DNA from 4 places in the Cellulomonas sp. P4_H4 genome. Region 1 is predicted to be linked to each of the others. Evidence: predicted binding sites of a transcription regulator. Region 1 holds the regulator's gene; each other region holds the start of a gene.
What was found. The regulator HrcA, encoded in region 1, represses chaperone genes, less so after heat shock. The targets are predictions, from matches to a motif close to TTNGCACTCGNNNNNNNCGAGTGCNAA.
Positions count from the first base shown of each region.

Region 1 (4,426 bases):
GCCGAGCAGCTCGACCATGGAGATGTCCGAGGGCACGGTGATCCGGTGCTCGACGCGGGCCGGCGCACCGTGGGCGCGGGCTGTGCGTGCTGGGTTGGGCGTTGGTTCGGCCATGTGCTCGGCGTGCGCCGTGGGCTCCTTAGCTGGGACGGGTCTGGCGGGCTCTGGAACGGGAACAGACGGGGCGGGACCTGCGGGCATCCAGTCTACGAGCCCGGGCCGACAAGAGTCCTCGTCATACCCATCGGCCGAGGCGCTGCGCCAGGATCGCGAGGGCGACCGGGCCGGCGGTCGAGGTGCGCAGCACGTGCGGGCCCAGCCGCACCGCGCCGGCACCGGCCTCGATCAGTCGCGCGAGCTCGGTCTCGCCGATGCCCCCCTCGGGTCCGACGATCACGAGGCACTCCCCCTCGGTCGGCAGGGCGACGTCGGCGATCGGCGCGGAGGCGTCCTCGTGCAGCACCAGCGCCACGCCGCCGGCATCGACCACCGACCGGATGCGTGCGGCGAGACCGCGTCCGTCGAGCGCGAGCTCGACCTCGGGCACCCGGGCACGACGCGACTGCTTGGCCGCGGCACGCACGGTGGTGATCCAGCGGATCCTGCTCTTCGCCGCGCGGTCTCCCCGCCAGACGACGATCGAGCGCTCCGCCTGCCACGGCACGACCGCGTCGACGCCGACCTCGGTCGCCGCCTCGATGGCCATCTCGTCACGGTCGCCCTTGGCCAGGGCCTGCACCAGCACGAGCGGCACGTCGGGCAACGGCTCGAGCACGACCTCGCGGACGGCGACGACCACGCCGTCGGCGCTTACCGAGTCGACGACGCCGACGAGTCGGATCCCGGTGCCGTCGGCGACGTCCAGCCGTTCACCGGGCGCACGCCGCTGCACGACGCCCGCGTGGCGCCCTTCGGCACCGCCGAGCAGGTAGGTGCCGCCCGCGACGACGTCCCGAAGACTCCCGGGCTCGGCCAGGAAGACCGGTGCGCTCATGAAGGGCGGCCGCTCAGCGGCCGGACAGCTTGTCGCGCAGCTTGGCGAACACGCCCGTGCTCGAACCCGCGAACCGCGCCTCGGGACGCTCCTCACCACGCAGGGCCGCGAGCTTGCGCAGGAGCTCGGCCTGCTCGTCGTCCATGGCCATCGGGACCTGGACGTCGACGTGCACGTGCAGGTCGCCACGACCGCTCGCGTGCAGGTGCCCGACGCCGAGGTTCTTCAGGGTGACGATCTGCGACGGCTGCGTGCCGGGGCGCAGGTCGACCTCGCGCGGACCGTCGAGGGTGTCGAGCGTCAGCACCGTGCCGAGCGCGGCCGCCGTCATCGGCACCTCGAGCGTCGCGTGCAGGTCGTCGCCGCGCCGGACGAAGGTGTCGTGCTTGCGCTCGCGCACCTCCAGGTAGACGTCACCTGCCGGGCCGCCGGCGGGGCCGACCTCGCCCTGGCCCGTGAGCTTGATGCGCGTCCCGGTGTCCACGCCCGCGGGGACGTCGACGCTCAGCGTGCGACGCGACCGGACCCGACCCTCGCCCGAGCACTCGGTGCACGGCTCGGGGATGACGCTGCCGAAGCCGTGGCACGCCGCGCACGGCTGCGTCGTCATGACCTGGCCGAGGAACGAACGGGCCACCCGCTGGACCGAGCCGCGACCGCCGCAGACCTCGCAGGTGCGCGGCGAGGTACCCGGGCGGCAGCACGAGCCCGCGCACGTCGGGCACACGACCGCGGTGTCGACCGGGACGTCGCGGTGCACGCCGAACGTGACGTCCGCGAGGTCGAGGTCGAGGCGCACGAGCGCGTCCTGCCCGCGCCGCGCTCGAGGGATCGGCCCACGCTGCTGGGCCGCACCGGTCGCCGCGCCGAAGAACGTCTCGAAGATGTCCTGGAAGCCGAACCCGCCACCCATGCCGCCACCGGGGCTCGCCGGGTCGCCGCCCATGTCGTACGCGCGACGCTTCTCCGGGTTCCCCAGCACGTCGTACGCGCGGGACACGTCCTTGAACCGGTCCTCGGAGCCGGCATCCGTTCCCGCGACATCCGGGTGGTGCTCGCGTGCGAGCTTTCGGTAGGCCTTCTTGATCTGCTCCGGCGTCGCGTCGCGAGGCACACCGAGGATCTCGTAGTAGTCGGTCACGGGATGATCTGCTCGCTTCCAGGGGGTCTACCGGGGGTGGGTCGGTCGGCGTTCACTGGGCCAGGATCCGCGTCAGGTACCGCGCGACGGCGCGGACCGCGGACATCGTGGCTGGGTAGTCCATGCGCAACGGACCGATCGACCCGACGCGAGCCACGGAGCCGCCGCCCTCGTCGCCGTAGCCGGTGGTCACGAAGCTCGTCTCGACGAGGCCCTCGTGCTGGGTCTCGCGGCCGATCCGCACGGCGACCGCCTGCGTGTCCTCGGCCATCTCGCTCAGGAGCCTGAGCAGCACGACCTGCTCCTCGAGCGCCTCGAGCACGGGGCCGATGGAGCGCACGTCGGTGCCGCCCGCACGCGCGAGGTTCGCGGTGCCCGCGAGCACGACACGCTCCTCGCTCTCCTGCGCGAGCGTCTCCTCGAGCACCGCGACGACGCCGCGGACGAGGCCCTGGTCGGCCGGTTCAAAACCCTGCACCAGGTCGGCGAGAGCGACGGGGAGCTCGGACAGCCGACGGCCCGCGGCGCTGACGTTGAGCCGCGCGCGAAGCCGTGCGACGACTGCATCGTCGAGCTCACCATCGAGCTCGAGCGTGCGCTGCTCGACGCGACCCGTGTCCGTGATCAGCACGACGAGCAGGTGCCGCATGCCGACCGGGACGAGCTCGACGTGCCGCAGGGCAGAACGCCGCAGGGACGGGTACTGCACGATGGCGACCTGCTGCGTCAGCTGCGCGATGAGGCGCACGGCCCGGTCGACGACGTCGTCGAGGTCCTGGGCGTTCTCCAGGAACGTGCCGATGGCACGACGCTCGGGGCTGGACAGCGGCTTGACGCTCGAGAGCTGGTCGACGAACAGGCGGTAGCCCTTGTCCGTCGGCACCCGGCCGGCCGACGTGTGCGGCTGGGCGATGTAGCCGCCCTCCTCGAGGAACGCCATGTCGTTGCGGATCGTGGCCGGCGAGACGCCGAGCGAGTGACGTTCGACCAGGGCACGTGAGCCGACCGGCTCCCGGGTGGCGACGTAGTCCTCGACGATCGCCCGAAGGACGTCAAGACGTCGGTCGTCGCTCATCTCGCCTCCCTTCGTCTGCACACGGGCTGTTGCCTGCGCACGGGTGGCACTCCCCTGACAGGAGTGCCAATGCTACGCCGCGCGGCCCACACGACCGCCGTACGCACGAGCCCTGCGCCCACAGCGCAACCGGCGTGCCCCGCGGACGCCGTCCCACGGTCCCTCTACGCTGCCCGGGTGAACCAGGACCGCTACGGCTCCGACGTGCTCGGGGGGCCCGCCTCGACCCACCACCGACCGGCCCGGACGAGCCGCCCGCAGCCCGCCGAGACGGGTCTCGTGGTCGAGGAGGTCACCACCGGCTGGGTCGGCGCGGTGGTGCGCGTCGAGAAGTCCGGCGGCATCCACGTCGTCGTGCTCGAGGACCGCCGAGGGCGAACGCGCACCTTCCCGCTCGGCCGAGGGTTCTGGGTGGACGGCGAACCCGTCGCCCTGACCGCCCCGGTGCGCGCGTCGGCACCCGCGAGACCCACCCGGACGGCGTCCGGCTCCGTCGCGGTGCACGACGCCAAGGCGCGGGTCGCCCGTGGGAGCCGGATCTGGGTCGAGGGCAAGCACGACGCCGAGCTGGTCGAGAAGGTCTGGGGCGACGACCTGCGCCTCGAGGGCGTCGTGGTCGAGCTCCTCGACGGCGTCGACAACCTGCCCGACGCGGTCCGCGACTTCGCCCCAGGTCCCGGCCGTCGCGTCGGCGTCCTCGTCGACCACCTCGTGGCCGGAGCCAAGGAGAGCCGGATCGCCGCGGAGGCGGTCAAGGCCGCCCCCGCCGGATCGGTCCTCGTCCTCGGCCACCCCTACGTGGACGTGTGGCAGGCCGTGCGCCCCGAGCGGATCAGGCTGACGGCGTGGCCGACGATCGAGCGTGGCACCGAGTGGAAGTACGGCATCCTGCGTGAGCTCGGCTGGCCCGCCCAGGACCAGGCCGACGTCGCCCGCGCCTGGCAGCGGATCCTGCGGTCGGTCCGCAGCTACGCGGACCTCGAGCCCAGCCTGCTGGGCCGCGTCGAGGAGCTCATCGACTTCGTGACGACGTGACGATGCCCGGCCACCGGAGCCGGTGGCCGGGCATCGCGTCGGGAGGTCAGACGGGCGGGGCGATCGGGTCGTCGAGCAGACGCTTGAACAGGAACGCGGTCGCGACGAGCACGACCGGGACGGCGACGAGCAGTCCGACGCCGCACAGCAGCGCTCCGGCGAACAGGATCGCCAGGGCGAG
Region 1 is NZ_JBFUKL010000003.1:661,027-665,452, forward strand. It holds gene AC1DPN_RS13145 (PhoH family protein) at 1-114, opposite strand, end outside; gene AC1DPN_RS13150 (16S rRNA (uracil(1498)-N(3))-methyltransferase) at 236-994, opposite strand; gene dnaJ (molecular chaperone DnaJ) at 1,008-2,135, opposite strand; gene hrcA (heat-inducible transcriptional repressor HrcA) at 2,188-3,210, opposite strand; gene AC1DPN_RS13165 (DUF3097 domain-containing protein) at 3,388-4,245, shown strand; partial or broken gene AC1DPN_RS13170 (hypothetical protein) at 4,292-4,426, opposite strand, start outside.

Region 2 (4,426 bases), on a different contig from region 1:
GTGAAGTGGTTCAACGCGGAGAAGGGCTACGGGTTCATCACTCCGGCGAGCGGAGGTCAGGACCTCTTCGTGCACTTCAGCGCGATCCAGTCCGACGGCTACCGCTCCCTCGAGGAGGGCCAGGACGTCGAGTTCGAGGTCGGACAGGGCACCAAGGGACCTCAGGCCGAGCAGGTCCGAGGGCTCTGATCGCGCACCAGCTCGCTGACGGGCCGTCCACCTGCAGGTGGACGGCCCGTCGTCGCGTCCGCTGCCTGACGGCGTGGTGAGCGTGCTCGACGCGGTCGTCGTCGGGTCGGGGCCCAACGGGCTCGCCGCGGCCGTCACCCTCGCGCGAGCAGGTCTGTCGGTGCAGGTGCTCGAGGCGCAGGACGAGGCCGGCGGCGGCGCGCGCACCGCGGACCTCGGGCTGGCCGACGGTGTCGTGCACGACATCTGCTCCGCCGTGCACCCGATGGCTGTCGCGTCGCCCTTCCTGCGCGCGTTCGACCTGCCGGCCCGAGGCGTCGAGCTGCTGCAGCCCGAGGTCGCCTACGCCCACCCGCTCGACGGCGGTCGTGCCGCGCTCGCGTATCGGTCGCTCGACCGGACGGCTGACGGGCTCGGCGTCGACGGACCGGCATGGCGGGCGCTGCTCGGGCCGCTCGTCGGCGACCCGGACGGACTCGTCGCCGCCGTGCTCGGTGACCATCGGCGCGTCCCTCGGCAGCTGGGCACGGCCGTCGCCTTCGCGGCGCGGCTGCTCGAGCAGGGGACGGCTGCCTGGGGCGCGCGGTTTCGCGACGAGGAGGCGGCAGCGCTGCTCACGGGCGTCGGGGCGCACGCGATCACCCGACTGCCGTCGTTGAGTGCTGCCGGCACCGCGCTGCTGCTCGCACCCTTGGCGCACGCCGGTGGCTGGCCGATCCCGCGCGGGGGCAGCGGGGCCGTCGTCGCGGCTCTTCTCGCCGATCTGGAGGCCCACGGCGGATCGGTGGCAACCGGGGTTCTCGTGGGACGGGCCGCGGACCTGCCACCCGCCCGCGCCTACCTGTTCGACACGTCACCGCGCACCGCGGTCCGGGTGCTCGAGGGGCGGATCCCGGACCGTGTGACGCGCGGGCTGGTGGCCTTCCCGCGCAGCCGCGGCGCGGCCGCCAAGGTCGACCTCGTCCTGTCCGGGCCGGTGCCGTGGACGCATCCGGAGGTCGCGCTCGCGGGCACCGTTCACCTCGGCGGGAGCCGCCTGCAGGTGGCAGCAGCGGAGGGCGCGGTCGCGTCCGGCAGGCACGCCGAGCGGCCGACGGTCCTGGTGAGCGACCCGGCCGTCGTCGACGGCACCCGGGTCAGCTCGGCGGGGCTGCGTCCGTTCTGGGCGTACGCACACGTGCCGGCCGGCTCGACCCGCGACGTCACGGCAGACGTGATCGCCCAGGTCGAGCGGTTCGCGCCCGATTTCCGTGACCTGGTCGTCGCCTCGCGCTGCGTCCCGGCTGCCCGGCTCGCCGACCACGACGCCAACCTCGTCGGCGGGGACATCTCCGGTGGCGCCGTATCGGTGTACCGGATGTTCGCCCGGCCCCGGCCGGCGTGGGACCCCTATGCCCTGCTGGCACCGTCACCCGGGGCTGCGGGAGCCTGGCTCTGCTCGTCGTCGACCCCGCCCGGCCCTGGAGTGCACGGACTGTCGGGCTGGTACGCGGCGAGACGGGCGCTGCGCGACGGGTTCGGCATTCGCTCGGACGTCTCGCTCGCGCCGGGCGGCTGAGCACTGCGGCAGCGGCCGCCAGGGGCGTGCGAGCACGGGATCAGAGGCACCGCTCTGGGCGAACGCTGCTTGCACTCTCGGGGGTCGAGTGCTAACCATTGGAGTTAGCACTCTCCGGTGGAGAGTGACAGAATCACCACGGCCGTCCGGTGAGGGCCGTCGAGCGCGGGACAAGACCGCGCACGGCGTGCTCGTCCGTCGCGGGCACCTACGGCCGAACCGAACCCAGTGAAGGATCACAGCCCCATGGCCAAGATCATTGCCTTCAACGAGGAGGCCCGCCGCGGCATCGAGCGGGGACTCAACATCCTCGCCGACACCGTCAAGGTCACCCTCGGCCCGAAGGGCCGCAACGTCGTCCTGGACAAGAAGTGGGGCGCCCCCACGATCACCAACGACGGCGTCTCCATCGCCAAGGAGATCGACCTCGAGGACCCCTTCGAGAAGATCGGTGCCGAGCTCGTCAAGGAGGTCGCCAAGAAGACGGACGACGTCGCTGGCGACGGCACCACCACCGCCACCGTCCTGGCCCAGGCGCTCGTGCGCGAGGGCCTGCGCAACGTCGCGGCCGGCGCCAACCCGATCGCGCTGAAGAAGGGCATCGAGAAGGCCGTCGAGGCCGTCACGGTCGCCCTGCTCGCGCAGGCGAAGGACGTCGAGACCAAGGAAGAGATTGCCGCCACGGCCGCCATCTCCGCCGGCGACCAGGCGATCGGCGACCTGATCGCCGAGGCGCTCGACAAGGTCGGCAAGGAAGGCGTCATCACCGTCGAGGAGTCCAGCGCGCTGGGCCTCGAGCTCGAGCTCACCGAGGGCATGCGCTTCGACAAGGGCTTCCTGTCGGCGTACTTCGTGACCGACCCCGAGCGTCAGGAGGCCGTCCTCGAGGATGGCTACGTCCTGCTCGTCGAGGGCAAGATCTCGAACGTCAAGGACCTGCTGCCGCTCCTGGAGAAGGTCATCCAGTCCGGCAAGCCGCTGTTCATCGTCGCCGAGGACGTCGAGGGCGAGGCCCTGGCCACGCTCGTCGTCAACAAGATCCGTGGCACGTTCAAGTCGGTCGCCGTCAAGGCCCCCGGCTTCGGCGACCGCCGCAAGGCGATCCTCCAGGACATCGCCATCCTCACGGGTGGTCAGGTCGTCTCGGAGACCGTCGGTCTCAAGCTCGACACGGTGGGCCTCGAGGTCCTCGGCACGGCGCGCAAGATCGTCGTGACCAAGGACGAGACCACGGTCGTCGAGGGTGGCGGCGACGCTGCCCAGATCACGGGCCGCGTCACGCAGATCCGTGCCGAGATCGAGAACTCGGACTCGGATTACGACCGTGAGAAGCTCCAGGAGCGCCTCGCCAAGCTCGCCGGCGGCGTCGCCGTCATCAAGGCGGGCGCGGCCACCGAGGTCGAGCTCAAGGAGCGCAAGCACCGCATCGAGGACGCCGTTCGCAACGCGAAGGCTGCCGTCGAGGAGGGCATCGTCGCCGGTGGTGGCGTTGCGCTGATCCAGGCCGGCAAGACGGCGTTCGAGGGCCTCAAGCTCGAGGGCGACGAGGCGACCGGTGCCCAGATCGTGAAGCTCGCCATCGAGGCTCCGCTCAAGCAGATCGCGATCAACGCCGGTCTCGAGGGTGGCGTCGTCGTGGAGAAGGTCCGCAACCTCCCGGTGGGTCACGGCCTCAACGCCGCGACCAACACCTACGAGGACCTGCTGGCCGCGGGCGTCAACGACCCGGTGAAGGTCACGCGCTCCGCCCTGCAGAACGCGGCCTCGATCGCCGCGCTCTTCCTCACCACCGAGGCCGTCGTGGCCGACAAGCCGGAGCGCAACGCCGCGCCGGCCGGTGGTGGCGGCGGGGACGACTTCGGCGGCGGTTTCTGATCCGCTGAAGTACCTCTGATCTACACCAGAGCGGGCCGGTCACCTTCGGGTGGCCGGCCCGTTCTGTACGTGCGGCCCGTCGTCGGAGCGCCGAGCGTGAGGCCCGGCCTACTGCCGGTAGCTGGCCAGGAAGTTGCCCATGCGCTCGACGGCCTCGGCCAGCACCCGCGCCTCGGGGAGCGTGACGATGCGCAGGTGGTCGGGCGTCGGCCAGTTGAAGCCCGTGCCCTGCACCAGCAGGATGTGCTCGCTCACCAGCAGGTCGTAGACGAGCTTCGAGTCGTCGTGGATCTCGTGCACCTCCGGATCGAGGCGCGGGAAGAGGTACAAGGCCCCGTCGGGGCGGACGCAGGTGATGCCAGGGATCGACGTCAGCCCCTTGTAGGCGACGTCGCGCTGCTCGTGCAGCCGCCCGCCCGGCGCGATGAGCGCGTCGATGCTCTGCACGCCACCGAGGGCCGCCTGCACAGCGTGCTGCGCGGGGACGTTGGGGCACAAGCGCGTCGAGGCGAGCAGCGTGATGCCCTCCAGGAACCCCTTGGCGTGGTCGCGCGGTCCGGTCACGACCATCCAGCCCGACCGGTAGCCCGCGACGCGGTACGTCTTGGACAACCCGTTGAACGTCAGGCACAACAGGTCGGGTGCCACGCTCGCCATCGGGATGTGGCGGGCGCCGTCGAACAGGATGCGGTCGTAGATCTCGTCGGACAGCACGAGCAGCGAGTGCTCGCGCGCGATCCGCGCGATGCCCTCGAGCACCTCGCGCGAGTACACGGCGCCGGTCGGGTTGTTCGGGTTGATGAC
Region 2 is NZ_JBFUKL010000002.1:342,808-347,233, forward strand. It holds gene AC1DPN_RS07880 (cold-shock protein) at 1-189, shown strand, start outside; gene AC1DPN_RS07885 (phytoene desaturase family protein) at 263-1,747, shown strand; gene groL (chaperonin GroEL) at 1,994-3,622, shown strand; gene AC1DPN_RS07895 (pyridoxal phosphate-dependent aminotransferase) at 3,731-4,426, opposite strand, start outside.
Region 2: a site for HrcA is predicted at 1,816-1,842, ahead of groL (chaperonin GroEL). Genes of this name have one in related genera too.

Region 3 (4,426 bases), on a different contig from region 1:
CGTTCGTGATGATGATCGCGTCCATCCCGTACCGCGCCGAACGCCACTTGTTCTCCTGTGCGAACCACGGAGGCAGCGTCGGCAACGCCTCGCCGCGGTCCAGCATCGTGGAGAAGTGCTCGACGAAGCAGTGGGTCAGGGCCGAGATCGCGGCGACCTCGAGGAGGTTGGAGGCGCCGTCGGCGATCCGCATCTCGAGCGTCCCGAACCGGGGCGAGGGCCGCACGTCCCACCGGACCTCGTCGAACTGGTCGATCACGCCGGTGTGCATCATGTCGCCGACGTACTGCTCGAGCTGCGACCAGTCCTCGAACCCGAACGGGAGGCCCGCGGTCGGCAGCTGCTGGAAGAGCAGCGCGCGGTTCGAGGCGTAGCCGGTGTCCTTGCCGCCCCAGAACGGGGACGACGCCGACAGGGACTGGATGTGCGCGAACACCGTCAGCATGGCGCGCGAGATCGGGAGCACCTTGGCGCGGTCCTCGATGCCCACGTGCACGTGCACGCCGTAGATCAGCATCTGCCGGCCCCACCACTGCGTCCGGTCGATCAGGGTCGCGTACCGCGCCTTGTCGGTGACCCTCTGCTGCGACCACTGCGCGAACGGGTGCGTCCCACCGCCCATGAGCTCGATGCGCAGCGGCTCGGCGGCGGCACCGACGAGCGCGAGCGCGCGCTGCAGGTCCGCGACCGCCTCGGCTACCGTCGTGCACTTCCCGGACCGCAGCTCGACCGTGTTGAGCAGCAGCTCCTGCGTGATGAGCGGGTGCTCGCCACCGTCGTCGGGGCGCACGGCCGACAGGATCGCCTCGGCCGCCTGGCGCAGGTCACCCGAGTCGGCGTCGACGAGCGCGACCTCCCACTCGATGCCGATGGTGGAGCGCTCCGAGTGCGCGAACGGCAAGGTGACCGGCGACGCCATCAGGCGGCCTCGACCACGAGCACCTGCTGGCTGCCTGCGACGCGCGTGAGGATGATCGTCGCGAACGCGTTGCCCCGCAGGTCGAGCTGGCGCCGCAGCTGCTCGGGCACCACTGCGGTGCCGCGCTTCTTGATCGTCAGCCGGCCGACGTCGCGCTCGCGCAGGTACGTCCTGAGCCGCTTGAGCCCGAACGGCATCGTGTCCAGGACGCGGTAGGCGGTGGCGGTCGGCACAGGTGTCAGCACGTCGGACGTCACGTAGGCGATCGTCGGGTCCACGAGCCGCCCGCGCACCTGGTCGGCGAGCTCGCCCACGAGCCCCGCGCGGATCACCGCACCGTCCGGCTCGTACAGGTACGCGCCGACCGCGCCCGACGGCGGCCGGTAGATGCCGTCCGGGTCGCTCGCCAGGATCGTGTGGGCCTGACCGTCGCGGAGCACCAGCGCGGACCGCCCGGGGCCTTCGGGTGCGAGCGGACCGAACCAGAGGCCCAGCTCGACCACGTCACCGTCGACCGAGACCCACTGCGCGTGCGCGTCCATCGGCAGGGCCGAGTGGGGGACTCCCGGGCCGAGCTTGAGCCCGAGGGCGGGGACCCGCTCACGCAGCTCGAGCACCCGGTCGAGCGACGGCTCGTAGGCGGACGGGTCGAACACGCGGCTTCCCGACGAGGTCCGACGCGCCGGGTCGGCGTACACACCGTCGATGCCCTCACCGGCGAGGTCGAGCGCGAGCCCGTCCCCGTGCCGGACCTCGGCGTCGGGGAAGTGGCGCAGGTTCACGGTGGCGATCGCGGCCGTCGCCTCGTCCACGTCCGTGGCCAGGACGCGCAGGCCGATCCCGGCGAACGCCATGGCGTCCGCACCGATCCCGCAGGTCAGGTCAGCCACCCGAGTGCTGCCCGCGTCGCGGTAGCGCCGAGCGTGGTGCGCGGCGACGTTGAGCCGCGTGGCCTGCTCGAGGCCCGCGGCGGTGAACAGCATCCCGCCGGCGAAGTCCCCGAACTTGGCCGCGGCCTTGGCGCGCAACCGCGACTGCGTGAGGGCCGCCGCGACCAGGGCCGGGTCCAGGCCCTCCTCGCGCATCCGCGCCGAGAGGGCCATGGTGCGGGACTCGTCGTAGGGCGGGAGCGCCGACAGCAGGGCCCAGCCCGCGGGGCTGAGCAGCTGGGAGAGGCCCTCGGAGTCCATGTCGCGATCCTTGCACGAAGGCTGTGTTCGCTGTGGGCTGGTTGGCACTCGCCTTGACCGAGTGCTAACGCCTTCCTAGAGTGAGGAGCTGGCACTCTCCCTGTGAGTGTGCCAACAGCGCTGCAGGCCCCGGCACCCGCGACGACGGCGGCCCGAAAGCGCACTTCGGACTCATGAACTACTCACATGCGAAGGGGAGGTCCGCTGTGTCGGTCTCCATCAAGCCCCTCGAGGACCGGATCGTCGTCAAGACGCTCGAGGCAGAGACGACGACCGCTTCCGGTCTCGTCATCCCGGACAGCGCCAAGGAGAAGCCCCAGGAGGGCGAGGTCCTGGCAGTCGGACCCGGCCGTGTCGACGACAACGGCAACCGGGTCCCGCTCGACGTCGCCGTCGGCGACAAGGTGATCTACTCCAAGTACGGCGGCACCGAGGTCAAGTACGCGGGCGAGGAGCTCCTCATCCTCTCGGCCCGCGACATCCTGGCCGTCGTGGTCAAGTGATCTGACGCACTCGCAGAACGGCCCCCCTCGGTCCTCGGACCGAGGGGGGCCGTTCTCGTACGGTCAGCCCGCGCGCGTCGCCCGACTGCGCTGGGCGAGGACGGCGGTCCGCTCGTCCTCCGAGAGTCCACCCCACACGCCGTAGGGCTCGCGCACGGTGAGCGACTGCTCCCGGCACGCCTTGATCACGGGGCAGGTGGCACAGATGGCCTTGGCGGCCTCGGCGCGGCGGCGTCGTGCAGAGCCTCGCTCGCCCTCGGGGTGGAAGAAGAGGTCCTGGTCCGCATCGCGGCATGCACCGTCGAACTGCCATTCCCACAGGTCCATCACGGGCCCCGGAAGTCGGGAGATCTCAGCCATGGCTTCCTCCTCAGTCGCTCCGCACACGTAGCCGCGGATCGGCGGCCGTGCCGGAAGTACGTGAACTGCGATCCGCGAGGTGTGCCCCACGGGTTGACGCGATGTTGAGGACGTTACAACCGCTTCAGAAGTTGTTCAAGACCCGTTCGCACGATGGGGTGATGAAACGATTGGGCCCATTACCGCAGGTGGATGCCCCGTGTCTACAAGTTCGCCGAAACGATCCTCACACCGCTGGGACTGGCACAATCGCGCCATGGACAACAGCGGTGGCGACTCGACGGACGCCCCGGCGCCCGCCCTCGCGGTCGCTGCGGTCGCCCGTCGGCTCGGCGTCGCACCGGCGACCCTGCGCACCTGGGACCGTCGGTACGGGCTCGGACCCTCGGAGCACTCCGCCGGCGCGCACCGGCGGTACTCCGCGGCCGACGTCGAGCGCCTGCTCGTGATGCGGCGCCTCACCCTGGACGGCGTGGCTCCGGCCGAGTCGGCGCGCATCGCGCTGGCCGCGGACGCCTCCGGACCGTCCGGTCTGCGCCCCCTGGCGGAACGGACACCGACGTCCGTGGTCGACGCGGCGCTGGCGGGAGACCTCGCGGGGTGCTCTCGCGTCCTGGCGCTCGTGCCGGACGTCGACGTCCTGACCTGGTGGACCGGCCTGGTGGAGCCCGCCCTCGAGGCGCTCGCCCGCCGCACCGTCGTCGACCCGCCCGGGGTCGACGCGGCCGCGACGATCCACGCGGCGGCGCTCGCGGCCCTGCGCGACCGGACCGGCGGGTACACGGGTGCCCGGCGGCCCGTCGTCCTCGTGCTCGGCGCGCCCCGCGAGACCCGTCCTCTCGTGGCCCACGCCGTGGCGGGCGCGCTCGCGGCCCGCGGGGTCGACGCGCGCATCGTCGGGGGACCCGGAGGTGCTCACCACGCGATCGAGCTCGTCGCGATGACGCGGACGCGCGCGGTGGTCACGATCGGCGAGGGCGGCTCGGTGGACCTCGGCGTGGTGGAGCGCATCGGCCAGGAGCATCCGGAACTGCCCCAGTTCGTCATGGTGCCGGATCACGCCGCGCACGCCGTCCCCCTCGGCCGGTCGGTGCACCGTGCACGGTCCTTCACCGGTCTCGTGCACGAGGTCCTCGCGGTCGCCACACGACCCTCCTGAAGGTCGTTCGACGCCGCTGATCAGCCATTTCACCCGCTCTACCGGGTGAGACATTCTGCACTTGCGACGCATCCTCGGACGTTTTCCCGACCCCCGCGCCGGTCGGTCGCATCGAGACCTAACGTCACTCGTCCGGGCGACCGATACACGACACGTGCCCCGTGCGGGGCCCGAGAGGGGATCAACATGGCAGGAGTCGTGGTCTGTCACGGCTCGGCAGTCGTGCGTGAGCGGCTGGTAGTGACGTCTATCGGAGTGCCCGCGCTCGGTCCTGTGCGCGCTGCGGCCACGGTCG
Region 3 is NZ_JBFUKL010000001.1:688,040-692,465, forward strand. It holds gene AC1DPN_RS03505 (glutamate--cysteine ligase) at 1-919, opposite strand, end outside; gene AC1DPN_RS03510 (class I SAM-dependent methyltransferase) at 919-2,109, opposite strand; gene groES (co-chaperone GroES) at 2,316-2,612, shown strand; gene AC1DPN_RS03520 (WhiB family transcriptional regulator) at 2,676-2,972, opposite strand; gene AC1DPN_RS03525 (MerR family transcriptional regulator) at 3,229-4,131, shown strand; gene AC1DPN_RS03530 (helix-turn-helix transcriptional regulator) at 4,318-4,426, shown strand, end outside.
Region 3: a site for HrcA is predicted at 2,151-2,177, ahead of groES (co-chaperone GroES). Genes of this name have one in related genera too.

Region 4 (4,426 bases), on a different contig from region 1:
GCCCCGGCATCTCCTGCTGGTGTCGTCCCGGCACCGCCGGCCGCAGCCGAGCCGGCCGGGGGCTCGGCCGCGCCGGCCGACGCGGCCGAGCCTGTCGACGCAGCCGACGTCCCGAAGAGCCGCCCGATCGAGGCAGCCGACGTCCCGAAGAGCCGCCCGATCGAGGCAGCCGACGTCCCCAAGAGCCGCCCGATCGACGCAGCCGACGTCCCGAAGAGCCGCCCCCTGCAGCTCGCCCTCGCCGTCCCGACGCGTGAGCGGCCCGACGTCCGCAAGGGCCTGCCGATCGGCGCGTACAGCGACGACCAGCTGGACGAGCTCGTCACCTGGCTCCAGTCGGACGAGCAGGAACGCACCCGCGAGCAGCTCGCCGACGCCCTGCGCGACGAGCTCGGCGTCACCCGCCGCTCCTACCGCATCGACACGGCGGTCCGCAGCGCCATCTCCCGCGCCCTGTCCTGACCGACTCTCCGGGTCTCGCCGGGTGGGATCATCGAGGGGTGGCGGACTTCGAGGAGCGGGACGTGGCGGCTGTGCCGCGGCGGTCCCGGCGAGCGGTGCGGCAGGCGGGGACGGTCGGCGGCGACGACGCGCACCTCGTCTCGACGCTTCCGGCCGTCGATACGCCCGCCCCGCCGCGGCCGGTGACCCCCACCGAGCGGCCCGCCAGCGGTCTGGACCGCAGCGCCGACGACACGGACGTCGGCTGGGGCGATCGGGAGCAGGGCTCGAACGACGACCGGCTCACGGCGGACAAGCCACCCCACTGGTGAATGCCAGCGTCTACGCGCAACCCACAGGCCCGGTGGACGAGTCGCCTCGCTCGTGACGGCCGCGAGGCCGAGCGATGGCCGGGACCGGTTCTCGCGCGAAATGGCTACGCGCTCGGCGGGATGGACGGCGGCATGGGGCCACGGGGTGCAGCGTCGTCGGGGCCGGAGTCGTTGGTGACCGCGGGCGACGGGCGGGCCGCGAGCAGGTCGCGGATCTCCTGGAGCAGCAGGATGTCCTCGGACGGTGCCGCGGGCTCCTCCTCCAGCCCCTTCTTGCGACGGTTCGCCAGGGCGTTGAGCGGCACGACGACGAAGAAGTAGATCGCCGCCGCGGTGAACAGGAACAGGATCAGGGCGTTCAGGACGAGCCCGAACGAGAACTTCGCGTCGTTGATCGTGAACGTGAACGTCTCCGCGAGACTCGGCTGGCCGAAGATCGCGGCGATCAGGGGCGTGATGAGCCCGTCGACGATCGCCTTGACCACGGCTCCGAACGCGGCGCCGATGACGACACCGACGGCCAGCTCGACCGCGTTCCCGCGCGAGATGAAGTCCTTGAAACCCTGGAACACCTTCGCGGTGCCCTTGAGCGTGGCACCTGCTCCGCGCAGGCCGCTGTTGATCCGGTCGGTCATGGTGCTCCTCGTGGTGGGCGGACTGGTCGTCCGAACGACGCCGCGCTGGGCCTTCCGGTTCGATCGATCATGGCACGACGACCGCGGACAGCAAGGCGGAGGCGGCAGCGCCCGCGAGGTCCGGCGCTTCGTCGGGGGAGACGGCGAGGAGCACCGGGACCGAGTCGTCGGTCGGGCCGCCGCCCAGCAGGCCGCCCGTCGCGGGCGACCTCCGCGCGGTCGGCAGGACGAGCGCTCGTCTGGCGACGAAGCCGCCCGGTCCTCCCTCGGCAGTCGCGGCGAGGACGTCGACGTGCATGCCGGGGGCGAGCAGTCCGGCGACCGCCGGGTCGGCGAAGCGAACGGTCGCGACGACGGTGCCGGACGGTCCGCGGACGTCGTCGTCCGCCAGGATGCCGGGGACCAGCGGGCTGCCCGCGGTCAACGGGACGGCGGTCGACGCGCCGACCGCCGACGTCGCGTCGGGCAGCGCACCGTCCGGCGCGGTCGCGACGGGATACCGGGCGACCCGCACGTCGGACGAGGTCAGTGCGACCCCCGCCTCGATCGCGTTCGCGGCGACCACGACGGCGACCGTCGGTGCGTTGGGCGGGCGCAGCGCGTGGACGGTCGCAGACGCCGCGATGCCGAGGCTCATCGCGGCCACCAGGAAACGGCACCGCCACAGGGTGATCCGGAGGCGGACGGAGACCGGCCGGTGTCGAGCGGTCAGTGGGGGCGGTCGGCCGGCGAGATCGCGCATGCGGCGACCGTAGAAGTCAGGCGAACCGCAGCGGCCACGTGTGTGCAGCCGGCTCGGGGCTGCAGGGCTGTGGTCGCCTCACGGTGACCCGGCGACGGAGCATCCAGCAGGACGAACCAGCCGGGCCGAGGTCAGGAAGCGGCGGGCTTGGCAGCCGAGGCGGCGGGTGCGGCTGAGGCGGGTGCCGGCGCGGACGACGACGCCGAGGACGACGAGTCGGAGGAGGACGACGACGAGGCCGAGGAGTCGGAGGACGAGGACGACGTCGACGGCACGGGGCTCAGCGTCGAGGACTTCGCACCGGCACGAGCGTCGTTGCGGTAGAAGCCCGAGCCCTTGAACACCACGCCCACGGACGAGAACACCTTGCGCAGCCGGCCGTCGCACTCGGGGCACACGGTCAGCGAGTCGTCGCTGAAGGACTGCACGGCCTCGAAGGCGTGACCGCACGCGGTGCAGGCGTAGGCATAGGTAGGCACGAAGACGTCTCCTGGCAGGTGGTCGGCGGCGCAGGCGCCCCGACAGCGGCCTGGCACTCACTTCATCCGAGTGCCAATCCTAACGGCAACGGCAACCAGGACATTCCGAGGGTTGTTGCGAGGGACGTGAGCGCACCGCTGCGAACGCCGGTCGCCGTCGGGCGAAGTACCCTCCGAAGCGTGTCTCGTCGCCACCTGGTCCGCCTCTCGCTCGTCACGGTCGCCGTGGTGCTCGTCATCGTCCTCGTCGGCGTGGTCGTCGCCGGGTTCGTGGTGGTCCGCCGCCCGCTGCCCGAGGTCGCCGGCAACCTGTCCCTGCCGGGGCTGAGCGACCACGTCACGGTCACGCGCGACGACCGCGGGGTCCCCACGATCACCGCACAGTCGTCCGACGACCTGTTCATGGCGCAGGGGTACGTCGCGGCGCAGGACCGGTTCTTCGAGATGGACTACCGCCGGCACGTCACCTCCGGACGGCTCGCCGAGCTCGTCGGCGACGAGAAGGACGCGATCGACGCCGACAAGGTCACGCGGACCCTCGGCTGGCGCCGCATCGCGGAGGAGGAGTGGCGCGTCGCCTCACCGGCGACGCGTCGGGCCCTCCAGGCGTACGCCGACGGCGTGAACGCCTATCTCGACGGCAAGCCGAAGGGTGCCATCGCCGTCGAGTACACGATCCTCGACCTCCGCCTCGACATCCGTGACCCGGAGGAGTGGGACCCGGTCGACTCGCTCGCGTGGCTCAAGGCGATGGCCTGGGACCTGCGCGGCAACTTCGACGACGAGCTGGGCCGCGCGGCCGCGTTCTCGGTGATCGGTGACGTCGCGCGCGTCGACGAGCTGTACCCGGCCTACCCGCAGGACCTGAACGCGCCGATCCTGACGGCCGAGGACCTCCCGTCCGAGGTGTCCACCACGTCGGCGGCCACGAGCCTCGACCTGACGTCGGACGACCTCCAACGGGCCATGGAGAGTGCGCACAAGGCCCTCGCCGCCGTTCCGCACCTCGTCGGTGACGGGGAGGGCGTCGGCTCGAACTCGTGGGTGGTCGGAGGTCAGCTCACCGAGTCCGGCAAGCCGATCCTCGCCAACGACCCGCACCTGGGCATCTCGGCGCCCGGCGTCTGGGCACAGGTCGGTCTGCGCTGCAGCAAGGTCTCGTCGCAATGCCCCTACGACGTCTCGGGGTTCTCCTTCGCAGGCATCCCCGGCGTGGTCATCGGGCACAACGCGCAGCTCGCGTGGGGCCTGACCAACCTGGGGGCGGACGTCAGCGACTTCTTCCTGGAGAAGGTCGACGGCACCACCACACGGGTCGACGGCGGTGCCGAGCCGATCAAGGAGCGCACCGAGACCATCGCGGTCAACGGCGCCGACCTGATCCAGCTCAAGGTCCGAGAGACGGTGCACGGGCCGATCGTCTCCGACGTCCTGGACCTCGATCCCGTCGCGGACGCACCCGTGCCCGACGACGCGCCGGGCAGCACGTTCGAGGTCGCGCTGGCCTGGACCGCGCTGCAGCCCACCCACACCATGGAGGCGCTGCTCGCGATGGACGTCGCGCGCGACGCCGACGACATCCGGGCGGCCGCGGAGCTCCTGGACGTGCCGTCGCAGAACATCGTCTTCGCGACCACGGACGGCCACATCGGCTACCAGGCGCCGGGCAAGATCCCGGTCCGCGCGAACGTCGTGGGATCCCTGGTCCCGTCGGACGGCACCTGGCCGCGCCCGGGCTGGGACAGCGCCTACGACTGGCAGGGATACGTGGACCCGGACGACATGCCGCGCACGCTC
Region 4 is NZ_JBFUKL010000002.1:484,542-488,967, forward strand. It holds gene AC1DPN_RS08475 (hypothetical protein) at 1-462, shown strand, start outside; gene AC1DPN_RS08480 (hypothetical protein) at 501-773, shown strand; gene mscL (large conductance mechanosensitive channel protein MscL) at 878-1,408, opposite strand; gene AC1DPN_RS08490 (SAF domain-containing protein) at 1,476-2,150, opposite strand; gene AC1DPN_RS08495 (FmdB family zinc ribbon protein) at 2,282-2,629, opposite strand; gene AC1DPN_RS08500 (penicillin acylase family protein) at 2,810-4,426, shown strand, end outside.
Region 4: a site for HrcA is predicted at 2,680-2,706, ahead of AC1DPN_RS08495 (FmdB family zinc ribbon protein). Genes of this name have one in related genera too.